4 regions of the Sporosarcina sp. P26b genome follow, and region 1 is predicted to be linked to each of the others. Evidence: riboswitches for the same ligand, from Rfam matches in the RefSeq annotation. Region 1 holds a riboswitch; each other region holds the start of a gene.
What was found. A riboswitch is a leader RNA that binds a small molecule or an ion and turns the genes downstream of it on or off. The one in region 1 is predicted to bind S-adenosylmethionine.
Positions count from the first base shown of each region.

Region 2: another riboswitch for S-adenosylmethionine. It lies ahead of CSV69_RS07125 (O-acetylhomoserine aminocarboxypropyltransferase/cysteine synthase family protein); the one in region 1 lies ahead of CSV69_RS10710 (methionine biosynthesis PLP-dependent protein).
Region 3: another riboswitch for S-adenosylmethionine. It lies ahead of CSV69_RS13790 (MFS transporter); the one in region 1 lies ahead of CSV69_RS10710 (methionine biosynthesis PLP-dependent protein).
Region 4: another riboswitch for S-adenosylmethionine. It lies ahead of CSV69_RS12295 (methionine ABC transporter ATP-binding protein); the one in region 1 lies ahead of CSV69_RS10710 (methionine biosynthesis PLP-dependent protein).

Region 1 is NZ_PDYW01000010.1:47,735-55,976, reverse strand. Features, by position in the region: gene CSV69_RS10745 (LutC/YkgG family protein) at 1-335, opposite strand, end outside; gene CSV69_RS10740 (LutB/LldF family L-lactate oxidation iron-sulfur protein) at 338-1,759, opposite strand; gene CSV69_RS10735 ((Fe-S)-binding protein) at 1,780-2,499, opposite strand; gene CSV69_RS10730 (FadR/GntR family transcriptional regulator) at 2,648-3,370, opposite strand; gene CSV69_RS10725 (methylated-DNA--[protein]-cysteine S-methyltransferase) at 3,376-3,891, opposite strand; gene CSV69_RS10720 (DMT family transporter) at 3,910-4,224, opposite strand; gene CSV69_RS10715 (DMT family transporter) at 4,227-4,565, opposite strand; SAM riboswitch class I at 4,723-4,824, shown strand; gene CSV69_RS10710 (methionine biosynthesis PLP-dependent protein) at 4,905-6,035, shown strand; gene CSV69_RS10705 (glucose 1-dehydrogenase) at 6,183-6,944, shown strand; gene CSV69_RS10700 (hypothetical protein) at 7,003-7,236, opposite strand; gene CSV69_RS10695 (type 1 glutamine amidotransferase domain-containing protein) at 7,397-7,912, opposite strand; gene CSV69_RS10690 (flagellar assembly protein A) at 7,981-8,242, opposite strand, start outside.
Region 2 is NZ_PDYW01000005.1:50,993-59,234, reverse strand. Features, by position in the region: gene CSV69_RS07125 (O-acetylhomoserine aminocarboxypropyltransferase/cysteine synthase family protein) at 1-1,200, opposite strand, end outside; SAM riboswitch class I at 1,454-1,557, opposite strand; gene CSV69_RS07120 (sulfite exporter TauE/SafE family protein) at 1,797-2,573, opposite strand; gene CSV69_RS07115 (sulfurtransferase TusA family protein) at 2,631-2,858, opposite strand; gene CSV69_RS07110 (MBL fold metallo-hydrolase) at 2,916-4,037, opposite strand; gene CSV69_RS07105 (sulfurtransferase TusA family protein) at 4,034-4,612, opposite strand; gene CSV69_RS07100 (DsrE/DsrF/DrsH-like family protein) at 4,658-5,137, opposite strand; gene CSV69_RS07095 (metal-sensitive transcriptional regulator) at 5,229-5,492, opposite strand; gene CSV69_RS07090 (DUF2187 family protein) at 5,788-6,009, shown strand; gene CSV69_RS07085 (substrate-binding domain-containing protein) at 6,117-6,773, shown strand; gene CSV69_RS07080 (DMT family transporter) at 6,756-7,643, opposite strand; gene CSV69_RS07075 (LysR family transcriptional regulator) at 7,640-8,242, opposite strand, start outside.
Region 3 is NZ_PDYW01000022.1:5,746-13,987, forward strand. Features, by position in the region: gene mtnK (S-methyl-5-thioribose kinase) at 1-621, shown strand, start outside; gene CSV69_RS13780 (2,3-diketo-5-methylthiopentyl-1-phosphate enolase) at 621-1,814, shown strand; gene CSV69_RS13785 (molybdopterin oxidoreductase family protein) at 2,546-4,582, opposite strand; SAM riboswitch class I at 4,747-4,837, shown strand; gene CSV69_RS13790 (MFS transporter) at 4,960-6,216, shown strand; gene CSV69_RS13795 (2-hydroxy-3-keto-5-methylthiopentenyl-1-phosphate phosphatase) at 6,426-7,094, shown strand; gene CSV69_RS13800 (1,2-dihydroxy-3-keto-5-methylthiopentene dioxygenase) at 7,141-7,653, shown strand; gene msrA (peptide-methionine (S)-S-oxide reductase MsrA) at 7,700-8,233, shown strand.
Region 4 is NZ_PDYW01000016.1:284-8,525, forward strand. Features, by position in the region: gene CSV69_RS12275 (arsenate reductase family protein) at 220-579, shown strand; gene gcvH (glycine cleavage system protein GcvH) at 656-1,036, shown strand; gene CSV69_RS12285 (toprim domain-containing protein) at 1,098-1,451, shown strand; gene CSV69_RS12290 (thioredoxin family protein) at 1,444-1,743, shown strand; SAM riboswitch class I at 1,793-1,898, shown strand; gene CSV69_RS12295 (methionine ABC transporter ATP-binding protein) at 1,983-3,008, shown strand; gene CSV69_RS12300 (methionine ABC transporter permease) at 3,001-3,669, shown strand; gene CSV69_RS12305 (MetQ/NlpA family ABC transporter substrate-binding protein) at 3,735-4,589, shown strand; gene CSV69_RS12310 (dicarboxylate/amino acid:cation symporter) at 4,899-6,080, shown strand; gene sufC (Fe-S cluster assembly ATPase SufC) at 6,875-7,654, shown strand; gene sufD (Fe-S cluster assembly protein SufD) at 7,673-8,242, shown strand, end outside.

The DNA of each region.
Region 1 (8,242 bases):
TGTGAAGGCCAATCAGTTTCTAGCAGCTTAGATAATCCGTATTCCGCAAAACGTTCGTCTTTCCATAAGGATAACGGTCCGCCACCGTAGGCTTTTACTACTTCATCAAGCGCAGCTGGGAGCGCCTCTTTTGTTGTTTCAACGATGTCTGTATGGATCTGCTCACATTGAACACGTAATACTTCTAGTAACTCATCAATTGAAGCGTTTGCAAGCACTGTGCGTTGAGGCTGATGTTTCCATTCGGGCTTTTCTACTTGTGCCTTCTGCTCACGACCTAATTGTGTCGCAATATTCCCAAGAAAAGCATCACGATTTTGAATTGTTCCTGTCATACTTATTTGCCCCCTTTCTGATCATAAAACCAGTCTCGGAAACGTGTATTTCCAACAGCCGGGAACTCCCGTAGATCCGTCCATTCCTTTAACGGACCGGGCCCTTTTGAGATACGATCATTTTTAGTCAATGGCTTCATAGCAGTGGATGCAACTTTCGCACCCATCGAGTACAACGGGTTTGAAGAAGCACCTATGCCAAACGCTTTCATCGCAAGTCTTTCCGAAATTGGGGAGCGACCTTCTTCTTCTACAATGATACGGCGATGAGTATGAAGTAGTTCGTGAAGAGGGATTTTCACTGGACAAGCATCTGTGCACGCTCCACATAATGTAGAAGCGAACGGCAACTCCTTGAAGTCATCGTATCCTCCAAGCAATGGAGATAGTACGGCACCGATCGGACCAGAATAGATCGAGCCGTATGAGTGTCCGCCAATATGCCGGTAGACAGGGCATACGTTAACACATGCAGCACAACGGATACATTGCAGTACGGACTGGAATTCCGTGCCTAATATTTCAGAACGTCCATTATCGACTATCACTAAGTGAAACTCTTCAGGTCCATCTATATCTCCTTCATCGCGAGGACCTGTTAATGCCGTTACATAACTTGTTAATTTTTGTCCTACTGCACTTCGTGTCAATAAACTAACTAGCACTTCGAATTCTTCAAAGGAAGGTACTACCCGTTCCATCCCCATGACGGTAATTTGGGTTTTTGGCAACGCGGATACAAGTCGCGCATTGCCTTCATTGGTTACAAGACTAATAGAGCCAGTTTCAGCTATAGCAAAGTTGCATCCTGTAATACCGATATCCGCATCTAGAAATTCCTGACGCAGTTTTTCCCGTGCATGCAAAGCTAATTCTTCGGGTTTGGATGTATTATGATAATCTAATTTCTCCGCGAACACTTCGCGGATTTGTTCTCTGTTTTTATGAAGAGCTGGTGCTACGATATGGGACGGTGGGTCATGGTCGTCTACTTGTAGAATATACTCGCCTAAATCTGTCTCGATAACTTCGCATCCAGCTTCTTCTAAAACAGCATTCAAATTAATCTCTTCCGTTACCATAGATTTTGACTTCACAACTTTTTTGCCATCTTTTTCTTTGATAACATTACGAACATAGTTACTCGCTTCTTCAGCGGTTTTTGCAAAGAAGACATGGCCGCCACGCTCTGCTACATTTTCACTTAGCTGGTATAAATAAAAGTCTAGATTTTCTAGAACATGCTGACGAATTTCTTCCCCATGCGAACGCCATTCTTCCCAACTGCCCAACTCTTCCGCGGCATCCAATCGTCTACCATGTAAACGCTCCTGAGCACTTGCCACTGCTTGTCTCATAAAATCGTCTGCTATATTGTCTTTTGTTCGATCCGTAAAATTTTTCTTGCTGAATTTCATCGACATACTTATCACCTCACTTTTATTTACTCGTGGCTATTTAATACTTGTGCGATGTGCATTACACGGATCGGCTTACCGACCCGTTCTGCACGCCCTCCAATATTCATCAGGCAACCACAGTCCGCTCCAATTAAATAATCTGCTTCTGTCGCCATGGCACTATTGACTTTCTCATCTACCATTTGTTCCGAAATATCTCCCATCTTGACGGAGAACGTCCCACCGAAACCACAGCAATTATGCGCGTTTGGTAGCGGGATCATTTCGAGACCTTCCACCTGATCCAATAGTTTTCTAGGTTCTTCACTGGCACCTAGTAATCTCGTCATATGGCAAGAGGGATGATAAGTCGCTTTTCCTGTCAATTTTGCTCCTACATTTTCGACTTGCAAAACATTCACAAGAAACTGTGTGAATTCATACGTTTTATCCGCTAGCTTCTGTGCTCGTGGTAACCAATTCGGATCGTCTTTAAAGACGTCCGGGTACAATTTAAACATTGTCGCACATGATCCAGAAGGTGTAACTACGTATTCAGCGTCCTCAAACGTCTTAATCATATTCTTCATAGCTGACTTTGAACTTTCAACATATCCACTGTTATAGGCAGGTTGTCCGCAACATACCTGTCCTTTGGGAAATGACAACTCACAGCCTTGTCTCTCCAATACTTCCACCATGTCTTTGCCTGCGTCTGCATAAAACATATCAACCAAACATGTTATAAATAAGCTAACCTTCATCCCTTTCACCTCTTCGCAATATCTTTATAGTCAACAGGTCATCAGATGACTAACTTTTTACATAGCATACTATACTTATCCTTCCATTAACAGAGCATTCATTCATTATTATTAAAAAATTCACTCAACGTATAGTGAGTGAACAGTGTTATTCATGTACCGACTGCCAATATGTCGTTAACACAGACTCTACATTCAACAAGTGGGCTTGCATGGTACTAGCCGCTTTTTCTGGTTGCTGTGATTGAATAGCTAAAAAGATCGCCTCATGTTCATCGTGTAAACGCTCTACTGTTGCTGTTTCTGTGTAGAGACAAATGCGACGCGTCTCTCTCATCGATTCACTCATCAACTCGGCTACTTGACTTAATAAGTTTAGCAATAACGGATTTTTTGTTGCTTCTGCGATGGCAAAATGAAAGTCCAGATCCGCTTTTTCTCCCAGTAGAATATCTCCGGCATGCTCCTTCATTTCATGAAGCGCCGTTTCCATTTTCTCCAAATCATCTGCTGTACGTGATTCCGCTGCATTCGCCGCCGCTCCGGTCTCCACTATTTTTCTTACAGCCAATAAGTGTTGAATATCCTGTTGATTCATAAGCATGGCACTTTGCAGAGGAAAGATTAGATCGACAGAAGAGAACTCCTTGACGTATGTACCCTCTCCCTGACGCATTTCAATCAGTCCTCTAGCACGTAATGTAGATAAGGCTTCACGGATTGTAGATCTGCCAACGGTAAAGTTTTCAGCCAGTTGCTGTACAGAGTCCAATTTGTCACCCGGTTTTAACTCTCCCGACTGTATAGAGTTCAATAAACTATCTGCTACTTCTTCATATATTTTCTTTGGTTTAATTTGCTTATATTTCATCTTGCTCACTCCGTCCTATCACTAACCCAGCTTATCTTCTCTAATTGTAATAAACTTTGCTTACAATCCTTGCCATCGCGGTAGCCTGATAAACTTCCGTCTTTTGCAATAACACGGTGACAGGGTACTACAATCAACACGGGGTTTTTACCTATTGCAGATGCCACCGCACGAACAGAAGATACATTTCCTATACGTTCCGCTATATTTGAATATGTACGAGTTTCCCCATACGGTATTTGTTGAAGGGCTTGCCATACTTGTTGCTGAAATAGTGTCCCTTTTAAATCGAAGGAAACCGTTGGGAAGTTCGTTATTGTACCTGATAAGTACTCTTTCAACTCACTTATATAGACTGTTAACTTCGTTTTGTCTTCTATTAATCCTTCCGTATCAGAGCGTTTCAACCATTCCTTTAATCGCTCTACACTATCGTCAGCCATTCCGACATAGCACAGTCCCTTTTCCGTAGCTGCCAGTGTCACTAGCCATTCATTAAATTCAAATTGTGTCCAATACACCAAAATATTCACTCTCCTTCATCCGAATAGTTTTAAGCCCACAGCCCCTAGAATAATGAGCGAAAGAAAGAAAAGACGTTTGAGGCTGGCGGATTCTTTGAAAATCAATATTCCCATCAACACGGCTCCAGCTGCTCCAAATCCTGTCCAAACCGCATAAGCTGTACTCATCTGAATTTCTCTCATCGCAAGTGACAAGAAAATAAAGCCGAAGCCAAATACCCCTACAATGAGAAATAATCGTTTAATGGAACGCTTTTGCAAGTAATAATTGATACTCATTACACCGAAAATTTCACCGAGACTGGCAATAGCTAAATACACCCATGCCATTATCAGCCACCTCCTTCTGCATCCACCTGATCATCGTCCGTTGTAAGCTTAATGCCAACTACGCCAATGACAATCAAACCGATGAACGATAGCGTAACCCATGTGAACGCTGCATGAAAGACGAATATATCCACTAATAGGATAGCGGCGGCGCCGGATCCTGTAAAGACTGCATACACCGTACCCGAAGGCAATTTTTCACAAGCCTTAATAATGAAATAAAAACTAAAGATAATGGCCACACCGGTTCCAGTCCATTGGAGTACTGTGTCAGAGTACCGAAGACCGACTACCCAGAGGATTTCTATAACTGCCGCCAATGCGACGTAACTCCAAGCCATAAGGAAGACTCCCCCCATCGTGATGCGTATCTAGTAAGTATAGCAAATATTTTACTGAAACAAAAAAATCATCTGATCACACTTTAAAGGAAGCTTGCATCTAGTATATCTGCATGATAGAATAAATCCGTCAACAGTTTTGCCTATATTGCGAATATTCTTATCGAGAGAGACGGAGGGATAGGCCCAGAGATGTCTCAGCAACCAGCCACAGGCACGGTGCTAAATCCAAGGGTGACAATCACCTTGAAGATGAGAATATTGTATACACTTGTATGTTCGAGGGCCTATTCGAAAAGAAGAGGTTCTTTTTTATTTTTTCTAGGGGGATGGATATTCATGACAAACAACGGATTAGAAACAAGACTAGTACAACTTGGCAACCATAGCGATGAGAAAACCGGCGCAGTCAACACACCAATTTACTTGTCAACAGCTTATCATCATCAAGGACTGGGCAAGTCAACCGGGTATGATTACACACGCACAAAAAATCCAACACGTTCTGTTTTAGAAGAAGGAATTGCAAACTTGGAATCAGGAGATCAAGGATTCGCATGTAGCTCTGGGATGGCTGCCATTCAACTAATATTATCTTTATTTAAGGCTGGTTCAGAATTATTGGCGCCTGAAGACTTATACGGCGGCACGTATCGCTTATTTAATCAATATGAAGAAATGTATAATGTGAAGACTCGTTACCTTTCGTTCAATGATGTAGCAGAAGTCGAGCAAGCGATTACAGATCAAACAAAAGCGATTTTCCTAGAAACACCTACGAACCCGCTAATGCAAAATATAACAATCCGTACGTATGCGGAATTGGCTCAAAAGCATAATGTATTGTTGATTGTCGACAACACATTCTTGACACCTTATTTCCAGCGCCCAATCGAAGAAGGCGCAGATATTGTCATCCATAGTGCAACAAAATATATCGGTGGACATAATGATGTTCTAGCAGGTCTTGTCGTCGCTAAGGGTGAAGAATTATGTGAACGGTTATTTACAAACCACAATGCAATCGGTGCTACATTGTCCCCTCTTGATTCATGGCTTGTTGTACGCGGTTTAAAGACACTGCACTTACGCATGAAACAACATGACGCAAATGCAAAGGCGATGGTATCATATTTAGAACAAGAACCTCTTATTGTAGATGTGCTCTACGCAGGAATCGGTGGTATGTTGTCATTCCGAGTGCAGAACAGTGAGTGGGTTGGACCATTCCTAGAGAGTATGAATCTAATTTCATTTGCGGAGAGTTTAGGAGGAGTCGAAAGCTTCATCACGTATCCAACTACGCAGACGCATATGGATATTCCATTGGAAGAACGTAATCGTCGCGGAGTAGATGACCGACTGCTGCGTTTCTCAGTGGGCGTGGAAGACGTGGAAGATTTAATTGCAGATGTGAAACAAGCACTTTACGCTGCAAAAGAGGTAGTAGAAGGTGTCAAAGTACAATAATGTATGACCAACAGCTTAAACAGTCAATTTCATTTTGACGGTTCAAGCTGTTTTTGATTTGATCGAAATAACACGAATAACTTCATTAGTTAGACGTTAAAGTATATAATAGAATGAGAAATACGAATACAATTGGAGGCGGCTTTAATGAAACGATTAGAAAATAAAGTAGCAGTAGTAACAGGTGCCGGATCTGGTATTGGACGAGAAATCGCTGAACTATATGCCCGTGAAGGTGCAAAACTGATCATTGCAGATATGAATATGGAAGGTGCAGAAGAAACTGTCCAGACTATCATAAGTGCAGGCGGTGAGGCTCTTGCGGTTAAAACAAACGTTACCATTGAAGAAGATGTACAAAACATGATTGATACAGCTGTTGAGCAATTCGGCACACTGGATATTCTAGTAAACAATGCGGGGATCATGGACAATATGTACTCTGCTGCTACAGTAACTGATGATGTATGGGACAAAGTTTTGGCAATCAACACAACAGGAGTAATGCGGGCAACTCGTAAAGCACTAGCTATATTCGAAGAGAAAAAAGCAGGTGTTATCGTTAATATGGCATCTATTTCAGCGGTCACTGGCGGACGTGGCGGTCTCGCATATACGGCGTCAAAACACGCAGTTGCAGGTATGACAAAAAGTGTCGCCTCTCAATTTGGCCCATTAAACATACGCTGTAATGCAATTGCTCCCGCACAAATACCGACCAACATTACAAACAGTTTAGTTCAACCTGATGAATTCGGTATGAAGCAAGCATTAAGAGGTGTAAATATGATGAGTCGTCCTGGAACGAAGGAAGAAATCGCTAATATTGCGCTATTCCTAGCTTCAGATGAATCCTCTTATGTCAACGGTGTCGTAATGGAAGCTGACAACGGTTGGTCTGCATATTAAAATATCATTATCTACTTACATGCAAAAAAGCATCCAAAGTTTGGATGCTTTTTCTTTATTAATGAACTTGTTGCCACTTTTTCTTTTCACTTGAATAGACGACCGCTGCCGGTGCTGCTATAAACGCAAGTGCGGCCATTCCCGCGAACATCCCAGCGAACTCTTTACTGCCAAATGAAAATCCCGCTACTGCACCTAATATAATTCCTGCAATTACCGCTGACGCAACAATCTTATACATAGTAGATCCCCGACCTTTCAATTGTAAGACGCGATCGTCTCTCTGATTCATTCGTTGCTTTTAGCATACTCTCATTGAGAACCTTTTTCAAGTACAATTGAGAATCTTTTTCAACTAATAATAAATTATACTGTTAGTGTATGTTGGTGCGGTAATTTAAAGTACAAAAAAACCGTCAAGGCACATTACGCCCTGACGGTTGAACTAGTGTTTATTTTTCTAGTATTTTTAGTGACTCGCGATTAAATGCCGGTATATCATCTGGTGTACGGCTTGTTACGAGTTGGTTCTGGCAGACGACGACTTCTTTGTCAGCATACTTTGCACCCGCATATTCCATATCTACGCGAATAGATGTATAACCTGTTGCATCGCGTCCTTCAAGTGCTTTTGCCGTAATAAGCAATTGCGGTCCATGACAGATTGCGAATACCGGTTTATCTGCATCCATGAATTCTTTAACGAACTTCACGAAACGATCATCTGCACGTAAAATATCCGGTGAGAACCCACCAGGGATAAATAATGCATCATAATCCGATGATTTAGCATCATCAATCGCTTTATCGATTTTCACTTTTGTGTTTTCCTTCATACCGGTGACTTCTGATCCTGCTTCCGCACCGATCACTTCTACTTCATGGCCAGCTTCCTTATACGCTTTCGCCGGTTTCATGTATTCCGAGTCTTCAAACATATCTCCTAGTACTGTTGCAATTTTAGCCATAATGCTTAACACTCCTTATGTGATGTTCTGCATATACTATTCCACCACTATAAAGAGTCTAAACATCGTTACCCTAGATCTAGCTCTCCCTCAGCGTCCAAATGAGCAGAAATATTCGTTGCATCTTTGGAGAAAACATACTTACGAATACCGACATAGATTTCTGTCCCAGCATACGCTGTGCCTATTTTTATACGTCCGTCTTCACTAGTACGAACCACTGTTTTGACAGGACTTTCAGAACCTGCCTCTTGCAGTGATACTTCCAATCGTGCATAAATTTCCCCACCTCTGCAAACGCCTTTTATCTTAATGGTTTCATCCGCTGTT
Region 2 (8,242 bases), on a different contig from region 1:
TAGTTCTTCGCTTACACCCGAGTTTTTCAAATCCTCTGCCGATAACTGTTGATGTGTAGTCGAAGCTGGATGGATGATCAACGACTTTGCATCCCCAACGTTCGCGACATGAGACCAAATCTCCACATTATCGATAACTTCGCGACCTGCATCGCGACCACCTTTTATTCCAAATACAATGATGGAGCCGTACCCGTTCTTCAAGTGTTTAGTAGCCAGTTCCGCTGTAGGATGATCTTCAAGACCCGTATATGTCACCCATTCTACTGCATCATGACCTTGCAGGAATGCCGCCACTTTCTGCGCATTTTCATTGTGGCGAGGTACGCGTAAATGAAGTGTTTCTAGGCCTTGCAACAAGTTGAATGCACTGTCAGGAGCTAGACATGGACCAAAGTCTCTTAGCAATTGCACACGCAGTTTTGTTGCGAAAGCAGCCGCTGCAGTGTCGATACCGTAACGTAAGCCATGGTAAGACTCATCAGGCTCTGTGAACCCAGGGAATCTTCCTTGCGTCCAGTCAAATTTACCTGCATCGACCGCTACTCCACCAATTGTCGTACCATGCCCACCAATCCATTTCGTTGCTGAATGAATAACAACGTCCGCACCGAATTCAATCGGATTCGAGCCATATGGAGATGGGAATGTATTATCGACAAGCAATGGAATCCCATTTTCATGCGCGATATTCGCAACAGCTTCCACATCCAGAACCTGCAAGCTTGGGTTACCGATAGTTTCTGCAAACAAGGCTTTTGTTTTATCCGTAATGGCTGCTTCAAAATTCTTCGGGTCAGAAGCATCAACAAACTTTACAGTAATACCGTAACGCGGTAATGTCACAGCAAATAAGTTGTATGTACCACCGTACAGATTGCTAGCTGCAACAATTTCATCGCCAGCTTCGGCAATGTTCATAATAGAGAACGCAATGGCCGCCATTCCGGAAGACAACGCAACCGCCGCAGTCCCTCCTTCAAGCTGTGCAACGCGCTCTTCGAAAACAGCTACTGTCGGGTTCGTGATACGTGTATAGATATTGCCTGCTTCTTTTAAGGCAAATAAGTTTTGAGCATGTTCCGTGTCTCTGAATACATAAGAAGTCGTACGATGAATTGGCAACGCACGTGAACCCGACTCCGGATCCGGCTTTTGCCCTCCATGTAATAAAATCGTTTCTGGCTGTAAATTCGTCATAACCATTCCCCTTTTTTATCATGTCTTTTTATCATGTATCGATGGAACACTCGAAAAGTGGCAGAGGGCGCCTAGCTGCGACAGGCGTTGGAGGGCTGAACACAAAGGAGTGTTCTTCTCCTTTTCGTTTAGACCGAAACGTCCCGAGCAGCTGCCCTCTGGAACTAGACACTCGAAAAGTGCAAGAGGGAGCTTAGGTACACAAAAAACCCTTCTTCCTAATAAGAAGAGGGCTGCGCTTTCGCTTATTCCTCCCTTATCTTCCAAACTACTTATAGTTTGTAGGAAGTAGCACCTTTGCTTTCGCCGGTTGCCGGGCATCACAGGGCCTAATCCCTCCGCCGCTCTTGATAAGAGTGTGTCTATTCGTTTTCCATCGTTGAAAAATAGTATACGGCTATTCCGAGTCTATTGCAAGGTAATTTAATAGAATGTTTTGAAATTAGTATAAGTTTTGACATGTTGACATGAAAAATGGAACAGTGAAACCGCCGTTAATCTAATGTTAGTGACGTTTGAAGTTTTTCCACTTGCCACTTCACTAAAAATCGCCAGAAACATGTTCAATGAACGATGTTCTGGCGATGTTGATTTTATTAGAATATATCCCACCAAATCTTCACGGCCGATGCCATGATGAGAACGGCAAGGATGCTTTGTAGGACTTTGGTGTTTACTCTACGGCTGACTTTCACACCGATTGGAGCTGCGATAATGCTTGCGATTATCATGACGAGAGCAGGTCCGTACGGCACTTGCCCAGTGAAAAATTTACCTGACGCCGAACCTACTGATGATAGTAATGTGATGGCCAATGATGTAGCAATTGTAACGCGTGTTGGGATCTTTAGGATGACGAGCATAATCGGTACCATGATAAATGCACCACCAGCTCCAACGATTCCTGCTGCCAATCCAACAATGAATGCCGCACTGGAAGCTATGATGCGATTAAATGTAATTTCTTCAATCGGCTGATCATCCAACCCCTTTTTCGGAATAAACATCATAATTGCCGCAAGCACAGCCAGAATACCATAGACGATATTTACAGTCGCTTCTGATAGCATACTGGAACCTGCACCGCCGATCACACTGCCGATCAACACACTAATCCCCATATAAAGAACAAGTGGCTTCAAAATCAGATTACTTTTTCGGTACGCCAAAACTCCTGAAAGTGACGCAAAGAATACTTCAACTGCAGTTATACCAGCTACTTCATGTGGTGTAAACGCAGTAAAACCAAGTAGTGCAGGAATAAATAACAACATTGGATATTTGACAATCGCGCCCCCGATTCCCATCATTCCGGAAAGGAACGAGCCGACGAGTCCAATGAGGAAGATCGTAATAATAAATGGAATGGTCATGATGTTCTCCCTTCTTCCTGATGAAAGAGGGAGACAGCCATTCCCTCTACCCTAAGTTTACCCTTTTTGGATCCAAAATTTAAAGACATCGGACTCTTGTTGCTGGTCTTTTATTTCATGATTACCAGAAGCCGCCCATGCTGTCAGGTCGGATACCGATCCTTTGTCTGTCGTATGAATCTCCAGAACATCTCCTGTTTGCATATCCTTCATTGCTTTCTTTGCACGTACGATCGGCATTGGACACGCTAGCCCTTTTGCGTCTAAAAATGTTGTTGAACTCATATTTATCTTCTCCTTTTAATGTGGGTTATTGTTTTACAGCTGATTTAATATAACTATTTACCGTACCGCACAGCGATTCGGGCCAATCTCCATCTCACGTTGCGTTTCTTCGTCAGGTTGGATTTTCCCCATATTCATCTGTCGTATTTCCTGATACGCGTTCGGTTGCGGAGGCAAGTTCCCCGTGACTAATTCTCTGAACTCTTTTTCATCTTCAATGCTCAAGCCGTGGTTTTGCTTATACAACACGCCAAGCTTTTCCGACACGCTGCCGTCTTCATTCAACTCATCTATAATCATGAAGTGAGCCGGTAAAACCGTTAGTTCTTCTGACAATTCTTTATAACGACTATACAAGGACTCACGTAAGTCGCCTACCCAATCTTCTGCCAATCCTGCCAAATCCGGACGTCCAATCGAATCAATGAACAGAATATCACCGGTCATCAAATAGCTATCATCGACAATAAATGAAGTCGAACCAATAGTGTGTCCTGGCGAATAAAGTGCTTGAATATCAATTTTAGTATCACCTACTTGAATCGACGTATCGCCTTCTAATGCAGCATATTCAAATACGACTTCTTCTGCATCTTTTGGCGGTAGCCAGTACGTTGCCCCCGTTGCTTTTGCAATCTGACGACCACCTGAAATGTGATCCGCATGCAAGTGCGTATCGAGTACATTTGTGATCTTCACACCGCGTTGCGTAGCAAAGTCCATAAACACATCTGTCATCCGCGTCGCGTCAATGATTGCCGCTTCTCCTCCTGATATGACCATATAGGAAAGACACCCTTTACCAAGACGGACGAATTGATAGAGCTCACCACCTGATTTCAAATCGGCAATCTTCACCGGCTCCAAATACTCGCTCCACGCTTTCATTCCTCCTGAAAGATAGCCTACTGAATAGCCTGCTTCTTCAAGGATTTCCGCCACCATGACGGACGAACCTTCTTTAGCACAGACTACTAGGATCTCCTCATCTTTTGGCAATTGGTCTTCAATTTCTTCGATGCCATCCAATAAATCAAAGTACGGTACGTTTAAATAGCGCACTTGGTCACCTTCGATTTTCCAATCTTCAAATGCAGTTTCATTTCGAACATCCAAAATGAATAATGACTCTTTCGCAATAACGCGCTTTGCTACTTCACTTGATTGAATGATTCTCATTTATTCATACCCCCTACTGTATTTTCTATTTCACCATTCCATTTTGACATACCAGGAATTACATTCGTGACATCTTCAAAACCCTTTGCCACTAGTTTTTGACATGCCATATCACTGCGGTTACCTGTTCGGCATACAACGAAGAGCTTCTTGTCTTTACTGAAGTACGACATTCGTTCATCCAATTGGCCAAGAGGTATGGATAGGGCACCAGGTATATGAGCAAATGCGTATTCTGCTTCTTCGCGAACGTCTAGTAACACAGCATCTGGATGTTGCAGTTGATCTAACAACTCATTATTGTCGACTGTAACTGGATATTCTTTTTGTGACTGATCTTCCTGACCCGCTTTTCGTACGAAGTGGCGCCATACATCAGCTTCTTTCACATTACCGACGTATTGATGCCCCACACTTTCCGCCCATGCCTGTAAATCTGCCGTGGTCCCTGAATCTGTCGACTGGACTTCGAGCACTTGACCGTCATCCATCTCTTTCATCATCTTTCTCGTCCTCACAATCGGCATTGGACAAGCAAGTCCTTTTGCATCTAACACGTTATCTGACTGAATCATTGTACTCCTCCTATACACCCAGGGGTATTTATTTGTATAAAAAAATTAAATAAACAAGTTCACTTGACCATCTTGCGCCTCACCTAAGTAAGCTGCCACACCGCCATACTCCACTTCTTGTAGAAGCTCTTCTTCATTCAGTCCTAGCAAATCCATTGTCATCGTACAGGCAATCAATCGTACGTCCTGCTCTATTGCCATATCGATCAGTTGTGGTAATGTCATCGCGTTATGCTTTTTCATTACTTGCTTGATCATCTTAGGACCCATTCCTGCAAAGTTCATTTGCGATAATCCCATTTTATCTGCTCCACGCGGCATCATTTTACCGAACGCCTTTTCAATGAAACTTTTATTACTTTTAATCGGTTCATCTTTGCGCAATGCGTTCAATCCCCAAAACGTATGGAAAATTGTTACTTCATGATCATATGCCGCTGCGCCGTTCGCGATAATATAAGCCGCCATCGCTTTATCGTAATCCCCACTAAATAATACAATCGTTGTTTTCTTTTGCTCTGTCATGCTCTCGTCCCCTTCTATTTGAAAATCATTTTAAATAAATACCTATGGGGGTATATTATATGCTGTAAAAAAAAGAGTCAAGTGATGTTGCTCATCGACTCTTTACTAGAAGATCCACGGCTTCACTAATAATAGATTCATGTGTACGTTCATCTGCTTCGTCTAAGTTTTCAATACAGGCAATCAAGTTGGAACTAACGATTACGCCAATTGTACGATCAATAGCAGAACGACTGGCTGATAATTGCGTGATCACTTCTTTACAGTCCTTGCCCTCTTCCATCATACGCAAGACGCCTTTGACTTGACCCTCTAGACGCTTCAAACGATTTTTGACTTTGTCATCATACTCCATATCGCTCAACCTCCTATATGTTATCCTAATAATATACCCCCAGAGGTATAATGTCAACCAATTGGTTTATATGATGTAGTATAACATGTCAGCTTCTATCTATAACGATCAATACTTTCTACTTCATCAAATGATTATACAAAATACTTGCCCAATCGACAAAGTTCTAGTATGATGAATAATTTCCCGAAATGTGTTATACTAGATCTAGTAAGCTATTGTACGCATTTTCCGTTTTGTTTTACTGACAAATTGCGACAGACTAAATTCCACACTACTGAAGGAGTTGATTCGATTGGCATTCCCACGAAAAGATCGTCCAGTTTCTGATTTTGTAGCATCACGGTATGTAGACGAAGTCATATCTTTCAACCGTAATGATTATGAAGTTTCCGGGACTATACACAAAATCCTTGAAAACTCCGTCATCGTAAAAATTTCTGAACAAGACGCTGAAAATATTGGAGCAGCTTCCAACATGACTGTCGTCGCACACAAAAATTATACAGTTCAATAATGGTGTGTTCGATGCCTTGCAGATTATTGCAAGGCTATTTTTTCACAAAAAAACCAGTCACAACTACAAGTCATTCACTATAAAAATGTGTATTGGAGATGATTGATTTGATTAATCATACAAATATAGATTTAACGCAAACAACCTCACTAAAAGGAACTTTACGTATTGGTGCTTCACCAGTTATTTCGCAAGCTATTTTACCAGACGTACTCACTCGTCTACACGCGAAGTATCCCGATATGCGGCTCGAACTAACAACTGCTCCTTCTTCTGACATTGCGCGATTACTGAAAAGTCATAAAGTCGACGTTGGTTGCAGTGATCTGGACAACCTACCATCGGCTGAAGCATTTATGCAAGACGAACTAGTACTTCTTGCCTCTGCTACACACCCGCTTGCACGTAAGAGAAGCTCGTCCATCCTAGATTTGCAAAATACACATTGGATTTTACCTGATACGGAAGATCCTAGTCGTCTATTAATTGATCAATCGCTTAAACAGTATGGAGTCCAAGTACAGCCTACTATTATGAGCTCGCCAGAAAGTATCAAACAAGCCGTTCTTAGCGGGCTGGGCATCGCTATTTTGTCGCGCCACAGTTCCAAACAGGAGCTCGCACAAGGTGATCTAACCATATTGGATTATAAAGTCGCGCCAATTAAACGTGCTTTTTATACAGGCACTCGTTCTAAGACGAATGAAGTCCAAGCATTTCTCAGCGAGCTTCAAGCTTATTGTCGTCTATGGCAAGTCAACTAGTCCTCTTCTAAGCTCTCGTTTGCTACGCCAGTTCACGAGGAATATTCCCAAACTGATGAGCATACCTCCTAAAATCAATGACATGGATAACTTCTCATCCAACAGAACCCATCCCGACAACGTCCCGAAGAATGGTGCCAAAAACAAAAACGCACTCGTTCTCTCGGGATTTCCTGTCTGTAATAAATAAAACCAAATAGAAAACTGTACAATGGATGCGGCAATCGCAAGCCATCCTAAAATCGCTAATGACAATGGATTCGCTATGAAAAACGGTTCTTCAAGTACATAACTCGCTACAAATAAGATCAATCCGCCAAATAGCATTTGATATGCAGTCATTACCCACGTATCAAAACGATGCCCATGTACTTTGACGAGCAATGTCGCACAAGCCCACGCTACAGCAGATAAAAACCCTAACACTGTACCAATCTTCCAGTCTAAATGACCGCCCATTGTAATGAATATCCCAAACAAACCACAAACAACACCAATCCATTGTTGCAAGCGGTAATGTATTTTCAATACTAGCGTCCCGATGACAACGACAAGCAACGGATTTGTAAATGTTAAAATAGATGTTTCACCTGACGTGATCGTCCGAAGCGCCATAAATATACATCCCATGACCGCAGCTGTCTGCAATGAACCAATCAGCACAAGCCACTTCCACTCTCCAAATGTTTTCGGGTGTGGTTTTTTTAATATCTTTACTACCACGGCCATGATGACGCCTGCAATCGTAAACCGCATTGCCACTAGCAACAGCGGTGAAGAGTATTCCAATCCAATTTTCCCAATAGCAAATGACGAGCCCATTAAAGCGGTCGTAATAACGACTAATATGCCGAATAAAAATTTATTCATTCAGTTTCCCCTCCCTCTTTCGACTTTACAGAGGAATCTCGCCGCATTTGCATACTATCGATCAACACCTCAATAGCTGGTGGCATATAACGCTTTTCCAAATAAGTTAGATACACTGTACGGGCTAACGTCTTTGAATTGGTTGTTTTAATGACAATGGTCGGATCAGGCCCGTGCGCAAAATACTTTTGTGGAATAATCGAAATTCCAATATTCTCCCGTACAAGTTCTACAATCGTTTCAAAGCGCTCTACTTCGTAACATATATTCATTCGCACGCCTTCTTCGGCAAACGCAGCAAATATATCTTGTCTCGTTTGCAACCCAACACTCGTGACAATGAATGCCTCATCTTCTAAGTCGGCTAGCGTAATGGAATCCTTGCTCGCCAGACGATGTTCAGGATGCATGACAACTGCTAATTGCTCTCGATACAAAGGTATCGAGACAATATCCGAAGCTTCTATAAATTGATTGGTTAAACAGACATGGACAGCGTACTGACGGAGCGCTCGCTCAACATCTCCACGGCCTAATACTTCTATTAACTTCACATGCATCGATGGAAACTCCTGGCGATATGCAAGTAATATAGAAGG
Region 3 (8,242 bases), on a different contig from region 1:
TTTGAAGAAGGCTTGAAAAATGATGTGTTATTTCTGAGTCAAGACCACCGTTTACAGCTGGAAGTGGCGAAGTTGAAACGTAAATTCATGACAAAAGCAGATGCGCTCATTCATAGCGACTTACATAGTGGTGCCATATTTATGGGACAAGACAAAACAGTTGTTTTCGATACCGAGTTTGCTTGTTTTGGGCCGTTCGGGTTTGACATGGGGCATTTTATCGCGAGCCTACTGTTGAATGGCATCGGTCACCCTGAATTTAAAACGAAGCGCTATGAACAAGCGCGGGAAACCTGGTATGCGTACACAGAGACATTCGCACAAGTTTGGAGAGAAGAATCCAATGAGCCTTATACACAACTCGACGGTTTTCTGACGCATGTTATGGACGAAAGCTTTACCGATATGCTGGGGTATGCAGGATGCGAATTGGTCCGCCGCTCTATCGGTATTGCCCAAATTGACGATTTAAATTATGAACAAGATGAAGAAAAACGTATGGCCAGAAGGAAAAAAGTGTTGGAGCTCGGGAAGTATTTGATACTTAACCGTAATACAATACGCTCTCTCGAAGAATTGGAGAGCTGGTTCATCGACAGTAGTCACAAGGAGGAATTTTAATGGGAGTTACAGCCACTTATCTATTTCCGACACATCTAGAGCAAGAAAAAATAGCGGAGCAACATGCACTCGGGCTCACAATCGGGTCTTGGACAGACATTCCGCATCTTGAACAGCAGCAACTGAAGCACCATAAAGGTGAAGTCGTTTCTGTGGAAAAAGGGGAAGTGAAGGATATGGTAAAAATCTTTTATCCGTCCGCTAACTATTCGGCAGATCTTCCCGCGATTTTCACGACAGTCTATGGCAAGCTATCCTTTTTTGAAGGCTATGAATTAATCGATTTGGATTTTGGCAAACAATTGCTTGCACAATTTCCAGGTCCGCGCTTCGGTACAAAAGGAATTCGTGAACAGTTGAATGTCATGGATCGCCCATTGCTGAAAGCCATCTTCAAGGGAGTCATGGGAAGGGATCTGTCCTTTTTCTCCGGCCAACTGGAAGAATTGCTAGCTGGCGGTGTCGATCTTATCAAAGACGATGAAATTCTTTTTGAGAATGAATTAACACCGTTTTACAAGCGAATTACAACAGCAAAAGACATTATCGATCGGCATTATGAACAGACCGGAAATCGGGCATTGTATGCAGTGAACTTGTCGGGGCGGACGAATGAGCTTCACGACAAAGCGGAACAGGCGGCAGCGCTCGGCGCGAATGCGTTATTATTCAACGTCCATGCGTATGGACTAGATGCACTTCAAACGTTGCGTGAAAATAACAATATCGCTTTGCCGATTGTGGCGCATTCCGCATTATCGGGCGTTCTAGCAGGACAAGCGGGTGGCGGATTCTCTTACTCGTTATTGGTAGGGAAATTAACGCGGCTAATCGGTGGAGATCTATCCTTGTTCCCAAGCCCATATGGCAATGTCGCCATTTCGCGGTTCGATGCGTTGGCAATTAATGAAGCGTTGATTGAAGACAATGGCTTCGAAAAAACATTTGCCGTTCCTTCCGCTGGAATTCATCCAGGCATGGTGCCACAATTACTGAAAGATTTTGGAGATAATCTTGTCGTCAATGCTGGTGGCGGAATATTCGGCCATCCCGACGGACCGACGCAAGGTGCCAAAGCATTCCGGGCGGCGATTGACGCAAGTGTCAAACAAATTTCTCTCGAAGAAGCGGCAAAAACATCAGAACCTCTGAAACGCGCCATCGACCAATGGGGCGTTGTCGAGTCAGTATAAGAACAAAACGAGCCTCCTGGGGTTGTATCCAAGAGGCTCGTTTTTTTAGATAGAATGAATCAGAAATCTTGCTAATAACGCTTCGCCGCTTTGTGGATGCCTCCCGCAATAAGCCAGAAAGGAAACCACTTTCAGTCTTATCGCTTCGGCTACCACGTAGGCGCGCCTTCGCTGGATGGTCCAGGTTAGAAAGCGTATTTCGTTATTGGGGATTAAACCTGCACTCCTTCTAATCCACTACTATTTAGGTTGCGATATCGACTAATGTACATAAACCGAGAGAAAGCATTTAACAACAGTCCCTATACAATGGATAGAATTGGAGTTCCCGCTAATACCGCTTCTGCGCTTTGTGGATGCCTCCCGCGATAAGCCAGAAAGAAGACCACTTTCAGTCTTATCGCTTCGGCTACCACGAAGTCGCGCCTTCGCTGGATGGTCTCTGTGGAGGAAAGCGCATTTCATTAGCGGGGATAAGACCTGTACCCTATAGTGCGTCTATCTTCAATGAAATTAGTATCAAATAGTAATCACATTATAATCTCGGTCTATACATCACCCAAATACTTTCAATAATGGGACACCCCAGCGCAGGCGCGGCAAAGGCATCCCCAAAGCGCCAAGCGAATTACAATCCACACTCCGCTTCGCGCAACTCTCTCTCAATAATGTTCACCCTAAAGGGGTAGTCATAGCGGATTCAGTGGGGTTCTTTAATTCAACATATCTAGTTATAAACCCGCCACCTCAACCCGCCCGGAGAAGAACGTTGCACCGCCGCCCATATCGGCAATCCGATCTGGCGTCAAAGCATTCACAAGGCGTTTTTGACCCGACTTATCTCCCCAAATCCCTTGACTGACAACAACGCCAGGAAGAACTTGCTCGCCGACGGAAACAGTAAACTCACATTCCCCGCGCTCATTCCATATACGGACAGCCGCTCCGTCTTCAATTCCCCGACTTTCCGCATCTAGCCGGTTCATGAACAACTTAGGTGCTTTCTCAAGCTTGATATGTTTTTCATTGTTCGAAAAAATCGTGTTCATGAAGTTATGGTTAATTGCAGGTACATAAAGTAAAGGATGATCGGAATCCTGAATAATCGGGATATACGTAGGGAGCGCCGGGAATCCTGCTGATTTCATTTGTTCCGAATACAACTCAATTTTACCACTCGGTGTCTTTAAATTGTTCAAGAAATCGCCGGTACCGCTTGCTTTCATATAGCGTTTTTCCTTTAAGGCAGCATACGACACTTCGGATAAATGAGGATTAGACAGATGGCTTAACGCTTGGTCAACCATTTCCGCGTCGTCATCTAGAAATGGTTGCTCGTCAAAGCCCATAGCTTGCGCCAGCAATCTGAAAACGTCCGGGTTGGATTTACTGTCCCCGTAAGTTTCGATGACGGGTTCCTGCAAATGAATGTAGTGATGCCAGAAAGACGTATAGATGTCCGTGTTTTCGAAAGCGGATGTCGCTGGCAAAACAATGTCCGCGTACAAGGCCGTGTCCGTCAAAAACAAATCATGGACAACTGTGAATAAATCTTCGCGTGCTAAGCCATCCCGTACTTTATTGGCATCCGGTGCGACAACGGCGGGGTTGCTATTGTAGACATACAATGAGCGAATCGGCTGTTGTTCCTCCATTAATGCTTGTCCCAATAAATTCATATTGAATCTGCGCGTTGGCACTACCTGAAGTTCGGGAAGTTCCAGTGCGGCTGTATTATGCGTCAAATAGTCGGAATTCGATTTGAGCGCACCTCCGCCTTTCAATGCCCATTGCCCTGTCAAAGCAGGCAAACAGGAAATCGTCCGGACCATCATGCCACCGTTATCGTGATGCTGCAGCCCATTGCCAATGCGAATCATCGAAGGAGAGACGGTCCCGTACATGCGCGCCAATTCATAGATATCTTCCTCTGGCACACCTGTAATAGAGGAAACCGTTTGCGGGTCGTAGTGCAATACATGTTCTTCGAGCTCTTCATAGCCGATTGTATACTGTTCCAAAAACGCTTGATTGACCAGCTTTTCTTTATAAAGAACATGCATGATTCCGAGTGCAAGCGCTCCATCAGTTCCGGGAAGAATCGGGATGAACCAATCAGCCATGCGTCCCGTCTGGTTTTTATGGACGTCAATGACGACGATTTTAGCACCGTTTTTTCTCGCTTTTTGCGCGATCATGATTTGGTGCATATTGGTACTGACGGCATTGATGCCCCAGAAAACAAATAATTTCGTTTCCGTCATTTCTTCGGGGTCTGTTCCGAAACGTCCGCCCATCGTGTAATTGTAGCCAACCTCGCCGGCGACTGAACAAATCGTCCGGTCCAATTGACTCGAACCAAGGCGGTTGAAGAAACGGCGATCCATCCCTTTGGAACTGAGTTTCCCCATATTGGCGTAGAAACTGTAGGGTAGAATTGATTCAGGACCGTCTTCAGAAATCAGTTTTTTCCATTGGTCTGTGATGGTTGTGATGGCTTCTTGCCAACTGATTGGAACGAATTGTCCATCGCCTTTTTCCCCGACGCGTTTCAAAGGGGTTGTAATCCTTTTTGGGTCATAAAGGCGTTCAGTCATATGTCGAACTTTGTTGCAAATACTGCCTTTTGTGATGGGATGATCGGGATCACCTTCAATTTTAATGATTTTCCCGTCTTCTTTATGAATAAGCAATCCACATTGGTCTGGGCAATCAAGCGCACAAACCGAGGGGACAACACCATTTTTTATATCAATATACGATTTCATATCAAAAATCCTTTCAAATAAACGATTTATGATAGAAAGTATACCATATTTCAAACTATTTTTTAGAAAGTTTCAATAAGTGGTTGACTTACGATTAATTATTCTATACAGTTAACTCATTAGTTCAACTTTTGACACTGTTCGACCAATTACATATTGTTTATTTTCTATCGAGAGAAGTTGAGGGACTGGCCCTATGAAACTTCGGCAACATAATTGTGCCAAATCCAGCAAGCGTAGCTTGAGAGATAGAAAGGGTAAGGCATGTTTTTATTGCGCTAGCGGTAGGTATGCCACCAACTCTTTCTGTCTTTACAGGAAGGGTTTTTTTTGAATCAATGAGTTTCGCATCTTAGAGTAGAAATGGAGAGAACAGTATGTTAGAAAAAATCGGTATTACGAAAAACTTAGGATGGGGTTTTTTCGGTGTCATGCTGTTCATGATGGGGGACGGAATTGAGGCCGGTTGGCTAAGTCCTTTCTTAGTTGAAAGTGGGTTGACCATTCAACAGTCAGCTGCGATTTTCACAGTCTACGGAGTTTCGATCGCGCTGTCTTCTTGGTTTTCAGGCGTCTGTGTAGAAGTATTTGGTCCAAAACGTACAATGGCACTCGGGTTAGCCGTTTATATAGTCGGTACTGCAGGGTTTATCATTTTTGGTTTCTCAACGATGAATTACCCGATTATGCTTCTCACTTATTTCATTAAAGGTTTCGGTTATCCGTTGTTTGCCTATTCCTTCTTGACATGGGTCATTTATAAGACACCGCAAAACAAATTGAGTTCTGCCGTTGGTTGGTTCTGGTTTGCATTTTGTGCGGGAATGATGGTGCTCGGCGCGTGGTATTCAAGTTACGCAATCCAGTATCTCGGTTACATCAATACAATGTGGACATCTATTTTCTGGGTATGTGTCGGTGCGATCTTCGCTTTAGTACTCAATAAAGACAAGTTCGAAAAGAAAAAACTCGCGAACAAAAAAGAAGCAATCACAGAATTATTGAAAGGCATCACCATTTTGAAAACGAACAAACGGGTTGCTGCAGGTGGAGTTGTCCGTGTTATCAATAGTTTAAGTGTCTATGGATTTCCGGTATTCTTACCGATGCATATGGCGCAACATGGCATTGAAACAACTGCTTGGTTGCAATTATGGGGTACGTTCTTCTTAGGAAACATCATTTTCAATTTAGTGTTCGGCTTCATTGGGGATAAATTCGGTTGGAAAAACACAATCATTTGGTTTGGTGGAATCGGCTGTGCGATTTTCACGCCTCTTCTGTTTTATGTTCCGGTGATAACAAACGGAAGTATTCTCATGACGAGCATTGTCGGATTCATCTGGGGCGGTTTGGTAGCGGGTTATGTACCAATCGGTGCACTGGTACCATCCGTTGCAGGTGCGGATAAAGGCGCAGCAATGTCCGTGTTGAACTTCGCCGCGGGTCTGTCCACATTCGTAGCACCAGCCATCGCTTTGGCGTTTATCGGGCTAGTCGGAGCCGAAGGGGTTGTGTGGATTTTCAGTGCCCTCTATGTAGTGAGTGCGATTATTGTTAAATTCATTCGCGTACCGGAAGAGGAAGAGGAAAAGAATAAGGCGCGGGATAAAGCCGTCCCGGTTATTTCATAAAACTACTGTTGGATAAGCGTTCATTGACAAAGAAGTCGAACAATGCAATAATCAGAATCAATTGAAAAAAGTACGAGATTTCTTATCTAGGTGGAGGGACACGGTGCTACTTCTTGCAACGTGTTGTTGGGAGATAAGAAGATGAATAAATGACCTCTTCTTATAGTAGAAGAGGTTTTATTGATAGGCGGCAAGGAGGACAAATAGGTATGAGTGCAGAGTTCAACCCGGTAATTTTTTGTGATTTCGATGGTACGATTACGATGAAAGATAATATTGTCAATATTATGGATAAGTTCGCTCCCCCTGGATGGGAAGGGATAAAGGACGATATTATGGCGCAAAGGGTGTCCATTCAAAAAGGGGTCAGTAAGCTCTTTGCTTTATTGCCTACTTCCCAAAAAGAACAAATCGTGTCGTTCGTTTTGGAGGATGCCGAAATCAGGGAAGGGTTTGGTGAATTTGTTCAGTTTACCCGCGAAAAAAATATACCGCTCTATATTGTAAGTGGCGGCATCGACTTTTTCATCCATCCATTGCTTGAACCATTCGGGCCATTCGATCAAGTCTATTGCAACGAAAGCGATTTTTCAGGAGAACACATCAACATCCTTTACCCGCATGAATGTGATGAAAACTGTGTAAATCAAGGCTGCGGTTGCTGTAAGCCGACGATTATTCGCGAGAACACTGCCCAGCAGCAAACGAGTATTGTCATCGGTGACTCGATTACAGATCTGGAAGCGGCGAAGCTTGCGGATATCGTCATTGCGCGGGATTTCTTACTTGAAAAATGCGAGGACTTGAACATTCCTTTTTCCCCGTTCACAAATTTTCATGACTGCATTCGGATCATTGAAGCCCGCTTGAATGTGTAAGTGTAAGTAAGGAACTATCAATTTAACAGAAGAGAGGAAGAGTAGAATGGCGACAATTACTATTCAAGGAACAAACGAGGTTATTGAAACACAAACAGAGGTTGCGGCATTTCTGGAGCAACAAGAAGTCATTTATGAGCATTGGGATATCGAAAAGCTACCCGAAAATCTTCGTGAAAAGTTCAATTTAACTGATGAGGAAAAAGAAGAGATTCTTAAGGCTTTTAAAACAGAAATCGACGATATTTCAGAGCGCCGCGGTTATAAAACGGCAGACATTATCTCACTATCAGATGCGACACCTAATTTGGATGAACTTCTGAAAAACTTCGAACAAGAACACCACCATACAGACGATGAAGTGCGTTACATAGTCAGTGGTCACGGCGTATTCATCATTCAAGGAAAAGACGAACGATTCTTTGAAGTGCATCTTAACCCAGGTGATTTAATTTCCGTTCCGGAAAACATCCGCCACTATTTCACACTCGCAGCCGATCGCAAAGTAGTAGCTGCCCGCATCTTCGTAACACAAGAAGGATGGGTACCGGTTTACTAAAAGAGGCGTTTTGTACACTCGCTATAATTGAAAGGAGATATAGACAATGACTGAAAAAAAGTTTGAAAAAGCTGCATTTGCAGGAGGATGTTTCTGGTGCATGGTGAAACCGTTTAAAGAATGGCCAGGCGTCCAAGATATCGAGTCAGGTTATATGGGCGGGCATCTCGATAATCCAACGTATGAAGATGTGAAAAATGGTGAATCGGGCCATGTGGAAGTTGTTGAAATCACATTTGACCCTGCTTTGTTTTCATATGAAAAGTTGCTCGAAGTATTCTGGCAACAAATCGACCCAACAGACGCAGAAGGTCAATTCCACGACCGCGGCTCATCGTACACAACCGCGATTTTCCATTACACAGAAGCGCAACAGGAAGTTGCCGAGAAATCGAAAGCCAACCTAGCGGCAAGCGGCGTTTTCTCAAAACCGATCGTCACAGCAATCCGCCCCGCAGAAACTTTCTACCGGGCTGAAGAATACCATCAAGATTATTACATAAAAGAAAAAGAACATTACACAGACAACCGTGCCCGTTCTGGCCGCACTGAATTCATCGCGGAGCACTGGGGAAAATAATAAGGATTG
Region 4 (8,242 bases), on a different contig from region 1:
TGGAGTGTAGGAGGGGCGACTCTGGGAGGATCAGCGGGACAGGTGAAACACCCTGCGAGCGAAGCGAAGGGGTGTGGTTCACCGCCCGCCCTCCAGAACGCGTCCCCTCCGAAGCGCAAATCCCCACCCCAGCACTCTGCCAGCTTCTCATTGTTATCACGCCAAACTAGTATCCACACGCCTTTATTTGCTATACTGAAAAAAAGGAGGATTACGACTATGACTATCACATACTACGGCTATCCGAAATGTACCACATGCCGCAAAGCGAAGAAATGGCTCGAGAACGAGGGGATTTCATTCGAAGAACACAACATCGCCGAACAACCACCGAGCGAAGACGACCTTCGTAGCATGATCGCAAACTCCGGGCTCGAAATGAAGAAGTTCTTCAACACAAGCGGCATGAAATATCGCGAGCTCAATTTGAAAGACAAACTACCTACCATGACAGACGACGAAAAGATCGCACTGCTCGCTTCAGACGGAATGCTCATCAAACGTCCACTCGTGTCGGACAACCAAAAAGTGACCGTTGGTTTCAATGAAACAACATTCGCAGAAACATGGAAGAAATGATCTAGAATCTTGTCTTTACGCGGGAACTATGGCAAACTAAAGATAGATAAACTATTATATTTTTGGAGGTAACGACATGAGCACACCAAAAGATTTACGTTATTCAGAAGAGCACGAATGGGTAAAAGAAGAAGACGGTAAATACCGTATCGGAATCACACATTTTGCACAGTCTGAACTAGGGGATATCGTATTCGTTGAACTCCCACAAGTTGGCGATCAATTGAAATCTGACGAGCCTTTCGGAAGCGTTGAATCAGTGAAAACTGTTTCTGAATTGTATGCTCCACTAACTGGTAAAGTTGTAGAAGTGAACGAAAACCTTGAAGACAGCCCTGAATTGGTTAACGAATCTCCATACGAAGGTGCATGGATGGTTGTAGTTGAAATCGATGACAAAGCTGAATTGGATGCGTTAATGACAGCTGAACAATACGAAGAAATGACAGCTGAATAATCATCACAAAGGAAAGCGCTGGAACGTCTCAGCGTTTTTTTTACACTCTAGGAGGAAGCGCATGGACCTGAAAGTTCTCATTGTAGAAGGCGGTTCGGATCGTAAGCGGTTAGTGCCGATCCTTGCAGAGCCTGTAGAGATTCTTTGTACGAATGGTACCATCAGTGCGTACCACATCGAAGAACTGCTTGAGCCGTACGAGCAACATGAAATCTTCATATTTTTGGATGCGGACGCGTCAGGTGAATCCATTCGAAAGCTGTTCAAACAACTGTATCCGGAAGCTAGACACCTATACACGGATCGTCTCTATCGTGAAGTGGAGACGACGCCTATCAAGCTATTGGCCAGCATTTTAGCTGCCGCCAATTTTAAAGTACATCCTAAATTTTTGGCAGGTGGAACACATGAATAATTGGTCAATCGAAGACTGGAAACATGCAAAGGCGGCGGAGCAAATAGCCGCTTTTTATTTATTTACACCTATGTGTGGTACCTGTGCAGTCGCTTCGAAAATGTTAACGGTAATAGAAGCGATGCGACCGGAATTGCCCATTGGAAAAGCGGATTTGAATTACGTCCAGGATATTGCAATCGAATATGAAGTAGAGAGCGTTCCTTGTTTGCTCATTCAACGAAAAGGCGAGCCGATAGAAAAAATTTACGCTTTTCAATCTGTACCTTATCTACTGGAGAAGCTCAGTTGACAATAGAATTCGAAGTATGGTATAAGTAGATAATCAATTGAATACGTAACTCTTATAAAGAGCGGTGGAGGGAAGTGCCCTATGAAGCCCGGCAACCGTCACATATGTGAAATGGTGCCAATTCACTCAAAGTGTAATGCTTTGATAGATGAGAGAAATGGTAACGTACATATGTATATACGTTGGACCTTTCTGCTCAACTGCAGGAAGGTCTTTTTAAATTAAAGGTGGTGCGGAAAATGATTCAACTAGCAAACGTTCATAAAAGGTTCCAATTGAACCGTTCAGAAATTGTCGCAGTAGATGATGTGACATTTGACATCGAAGAAGGAGAAATTTTCGGCGTCATCGGATACAGCGGAGCAGGTAAAAGTACATTGATCAGACTACTGAATGGTCTTGAAACTCCGACGTCCGGTAGTATTAAGATTAATGAACAGGAAATGACGACGTTAAAAGGTGCAGGCTTGCGCAATGCGCGACAGAAAATCAGCATGATCTTTCAACACTTTAATTTGTTGTGGTCGAGAACGGTAGAAGAGAATATCATGTTTCCTCTTGAAATCGCTGGCGTGAAGAAATCGGCACGCAAGCAAAAAGTCAAAGAACTAATTGATTTAGTTGGATTGACAGGACGCGAAAAGGCGTATCCATCACAACTTTCAGGCGGTCAGAAGCAACGTGTCGGTATTGCACGTGCCCTTGCAAATGATCCGGAAGTATTGCTTTGTGATGAAGCGACATCCGCACTCGATCCAGAAACAACGAATGCTATTCTGGATTTATTAACGGATATTAATGAACGTCTTGGACTGACAATTGTTTTGATTACGCATGAAATGCATGTCATTCGTAAGATCTGTAATCGGGTGGCGGTCATGGAAGCCGGAAAAGTGATGGAAATCGGTAACGTGTTGGACGTTTTCCAATCTCCACAGGCTGATATTACGAAGCGTTTCATTTCACAAGTGACAGATACTGGTGATACGGATGCAGCGATGGCTCATTTACAAGAAGAAGTACCTCAAGGGAAGCTAGTGAAGTTAGCCTTCATTGGAGAGCGTACGGAACAGCCAGTGCTTGCTGAGTTAATCCGTAAATTTCCAATTGACGTCAACATCGTACAAGGGAATATTTCGACTACGCGTGACGGCGCATATGGCACATTAGTACTTCAATTGGTAGGCGATACAGCGGTCATTGATGAAGCAATCGTCTTCTTAGATGCCAATGAAGTAAAGACGGAGGTGCTGCTACATGATTGAGCAATGGTTCCCGAATGTTGACTGGGACAAAATGTGGCTTGCGACAGGCGAGACGCTCTATATGTCCGCATACTCGACATTCTTTACGTTCGTTTTTGGTATCGCACTTGGACTTATATTGTTTTTGACTAGCCCAGGACAATTATGGGCTAATAAAATGATTAACGTTATTACTGGCGCGTTCGTGAATATATTCCGATCAATTCCATTCATCATTTTAATTATTTTACTTATCCCATTTACAAAGTTATTGTTTGACAGCATGCGTGGACCGAATGCGGCATTGCCTGCGTTAATCATCGGGGCGGCTCCATTTTACGGACGCATGGTATTGATCGCGTTGCAGGAAATCGATAAAGGGGTTATCGAAGCAGCTCGCTCAATGGGTGCCAAAACATCCACTATTATTTTCAAGGTCTTGTTGCCTGAATCGATGCCAGCATTGGTTTCTGGAATTACGGTGACATCTATTGCACTTGTCGGCTATACGGCGATGGCAGGGGTCATTGGTGCTGGAGGGCTCGGTACACTTGCGTATTTAGAAGGGTTCCAGCGTAGCAGGGAAGACGTTACGATCATGGCAACGATTTTAGTATTGGTTGTCGTATTCATCATCCAAATTATTGGTGATCTCATTGTAAAACGTTTGGACAAACGGTAATAGGATTTTCAGGGTAACCTGTTGACCATAAAACATTCCATTAATGGAGAGGGAGAAATGTGGAGATGAAGAAATTTTTATTCGGTTTATTCGCAGCAGTATTAGTGCTTGCACTGGCAGCATGCGGAACGAAAGACGATAGCAAGGACGGGGCAGCACCAGATGTGGACGAGGCTGAAAAAGGCGAGAAAACAACATTGACAGTAGGGGCGTCTAACACGCCACACGCAGTCATTTTGGAAGAAGCAAAGCCATTACTAGCTGAAAAGGGCTATGATTTAGTAATTGAAAGTTACACAGATTATGTACTTCCCAATAAAGATTTGGATGAAGGTGAATTGGATGCGAACTACTTCCAACACATTCCATACTTAGAAAGTCAGATTGCTGATTTCGGTTATGATTTCGTCAATGCTGGTGCAATCCACATCGAGCCAATCGGTGTGTACTCTAAGAAATATGATTCACTTGAAGAACTTCCTGAAGGTGCTACAATCTTGATCAGTAACTCGGTTGCAGATCACGGACGTGTACTGGCTATGCTTGAGGAAAAAGGCTTGATTAAGTTGGCTGACGACGTAGAAAAAGTGAAAGCAGAAGTAGGAGATATCGTAGAAAATCCGAAAGATCTAAAGTTTGATGCGAACTACGAAGCGGCATTAATGCCTCAGTTATATGCGAATGATGAAGGCGATGCATTGTTGATCAACTCGAACTTTGCAATCGACGCTGGTTTAAATCCAATGGAAGATTCTATTGCGCTAGAAGATAAAGAGTCTCCTTATGTTAACGTAATTGCTGTAAATAGCGGTGACGAAGACAGTGATGCAATCAAAGCTTTGGTCGAAGTATTGACTTCAGAACAAATCCAAAACTTCATTTTAGACGAATGGTCTGGATCAGTCGTTCCAGTACAATAAACAAAGAAATGCCGGTAGCTATTGCAGCTACCGGTTTTTTATTAGGCTAGTTAAGCTCAATCATTTGCGTGAGCGCTCTATAGTGCCCGCTAAGCGCTCTATTCAAGCGTTTGAATGCTCTATAGGGCATGTTATTCGCTCTATTCGCATCCGTATTCGCTCATAGACCTCCCATAACCGCTCATAGACAACCCACGACCTCTAAATAAATTTACATTAACCCCAAACAAAATCTTCTTTATTCTTTCGACATGTGGTAAAGTTAATTTTGTTTGAGTAATACATATGTGTATTTGAGGAGGACGTATTGTGAAGTTTAAATTAGGGCTTATTTGGCGAATTTTGATTGCCATTGCCCTGGCAATTGGACTAGGCTTGTTATTGCCGACGATCCATGAAGGATTTGCGCATTGGTTCGTTCGTTTAGCAGCCACATTTAATATGTTATTCGGTGGATTCTTGAACTTTGTAGTTCCACTGATCATCATCGCGTTTATCGCACCAAGTATTGCAAAGCTCGGGGCAGGTTCAGGCAAACTACTAGGCATGTCTGCTGCGTTTGCTTATGGCTCTACAATTATCGCTGGTTTACTTGCTTATTTTGCAGCAACGAATATTTTACCGAACTTTATTAATCCAACGACGAAGACGGACATTGCAGAAGGCGCGCGTGAAGCGGGAGAAGCGTTCTTCAAAATGGAAATGGATCCAATGATGGGTATTATGACAGCGTTACTGATGGCATTCTTACTTGGAATTGGGATGGCAGCGATTAAAGGTAAGACGATGCTGTCATTTTTCGAAGAGTTTAACTTAATTATTGATAAGGTTATTTCTGTCGTGATTATTCCACTATTACCATTCCACATATTCGGGATTTTCTTGAATATGACGTATACAGGGGAAGTAGCGAATGTACTTTCTGTCTTTGTATTTGTTTTCATTATGATCATTATTCTTCACTTGATCATGCTGACATTGCAATACACAGTGGCAGGTACATTGAACAAGCGTAATCCATTTGTGTTAATGAAAACGATGCTGCCTGCGTATTTGACAGCTATCGGAACGCAGTCATCTGCGGCCACGATTCCGGTTACACTTCGTCAGGCGAAAAAGACGGGTGCTTCAGAACGCGTAACGAACTTCGCGGTTCCGTTATTCGCAACGATTCACCTGTCAGGTAGTACAATTACCATCGTCTCTTGTTCAATCGGGGTTATGCTGATGAACGGGTTCGACGTTAGCTTTGGTGCGTACTTGCAATTCATCTTTATGCTAGGTGTTACAATGATCGCAGCTCCGGGAGTACCGGGTGGTGCAGTCGTTGCCGCAACTGGACTTCTGACGACTATGCTTGGATTCACCGACGGCATGGTAGCATTAATGATCGCATTATACCTAGCACAAGATAGCTTCGGAACAGCAACAAACGTAACAGGCGACGGCGCACTTGCAATGATCGTCGACCGCTTCACTAAAAAAGTATAGAGATATAAAGGAGCTGTCCCTTCGCCATCATTTCAAATGACGAAGAGTGACAGCTCCTTTTTGACTTGCAAAAGTATAGGAAATAGGGGAAAGGTGGCATAGTGTTGGAGTAGGGATTTCGAGTACAAAAATCTACTTCCAATGCTACGCTTATCTTCACAATGTAAGCAGGTAAAACTTATTCATTGTGCATTAAAGCTAGAATTGTATTCTATTTTGAACTTGAACTTGAACTTGAACTTGAACTTGAACTTAAATTAATTTTAAACATAACAATAATTCAAATACTTAGTTCAATGAATAATCTAAGTACCTGTACTATCAAAGTAGGATGGAAGCGGAAGTTGGGGGCGAAGTGCAAAGATGTGCTCCTAACGCTTCGCTTTTACTCGCAAAAGCCGTTCTTCGTTACGGCTCTTCCCGCGGGCCCATGGGAAAGCGTCCCCCAACTGGAGCTTCCATCCCGAACCATTTACTAAGTAACTAACTATGCCCAAGCAATCGCTTTTAAACTCAACCTGCATAAAAAGTTCTAACTTCATCATTTTTCAATCAACTTTATTTTCTCATCTAATTCTTATGTACCAATCTACAGTTGATTCTCATTCACTAGTAGTCAATTGAAAAATAAATAACAAGAAAAACGCAGCCAGCCACAAGCTGCCAATGATATTGTTCAATATTTGTAATGATTCTTAAAGATTTGCAACCAACTCGAATATGAGTTAAGATTAGAATGATACTAAATAGAGAATGGATAAACCATTCAACGTGATCATACTGGAGGTATTGGAATGGCAATTTTGGAAATTAAAGATCTTCATGTCCAAATTGAGGACAAAGAAATCTTAAAGGGTGTTACCTTAACAATAAATACAAATGAGATCCATGCAATCATGGGTCCCAATGGTACGGGGAAATCTACGCTTGCATCAGCAATCATGGGTCACCCGAAATATGAAGTCACTTCTGGATCAATTACAATTGATGGAGAAGACGTATTAGCAATGGAAGTAGATGAGCGCGCAAGAGCAGGTCTATTCCTAGCAATGCAATATCCAAGTGAAATCACTGGCGTAACGAACGCAGACTTCCTCCGTTCTGGAGTGAACGCACGTCGTGAAGAAGGCGATGAAATTTCATTGATGAAATTTATTCGTGAAATGGATAGCAAGATGGAAGTTCTTGAAATGGAAGAAGATATGGCAACTCGTTATTTAAACGAAGGTTTCTCTGGTGGAGAGAAAAAGCGTAATGAAATTCTCCAGCTAATGATGTTGAAACCAAAGTTTGCAGTACTTGACGAAATTGACTCAGGTCTAGATATCGACGCATTGAAAATTGTTTCTAACGGAATCAACCAAATGCGCGGTGAAGGTTTTGGTTGCTTGATCATCACTCACTACCAGCGTTTGTTAGACTACATCACGCCGGACAAAGTGCATATCATCATGCAAGGTAAAATCGTTAAAACTGGTGGTTCTGAATTGGCCAAGAAACTTGAAGTTGAAGGATATGACTGGATCAAAGAAGAGCTAGGTATCGAAGACGAAACTGTTGGACAAGAAGCATAAGAAAGGGGACGACTCAAAATGACGGTTGAAACAACATTGGCATTGACCGAACAAGACGTCCGCTCTTATTCCGCAAAAGTGGAGGAAGCTGCTTGGATGGCAGATTTTCGTTCGAATGCTCTAGCTAAAGCTGAAGTACTCGAAATGCCAAGACCAGATAAAACTAAGATTACAAAGTGGAATTTCACGGAATTCCCTTCACATACAGTTGAAAGCTCAATCTTCGCGGGCTTGGAAGAAATGCCAACAGAAGCGAAAGCATTGATTGATGACGAACAACAACAAAACATTTACGTGCAGCACAATAACACACCTGCATACCTTTCATTGTCAGAAGATCTGAAGTCACAAGGCGTTATTATGACGGATATCTTCACGGCATCACGCGAACACAGTGAGTTGTTGCAGAAACACTTGATGACTAATGGTGTGAAAGTGGATGAGCATAAATTAACAGCTCTTCACGCAGCATTGATCAACGGTGGAGTATTTGTCTACGTACCTAAAAACGTAGTTATCGAAGATCCACTGCAAGTACTCTTCATTCACGATAATGAAGAAGCTTCATTATTTAACCACGTAGTAATT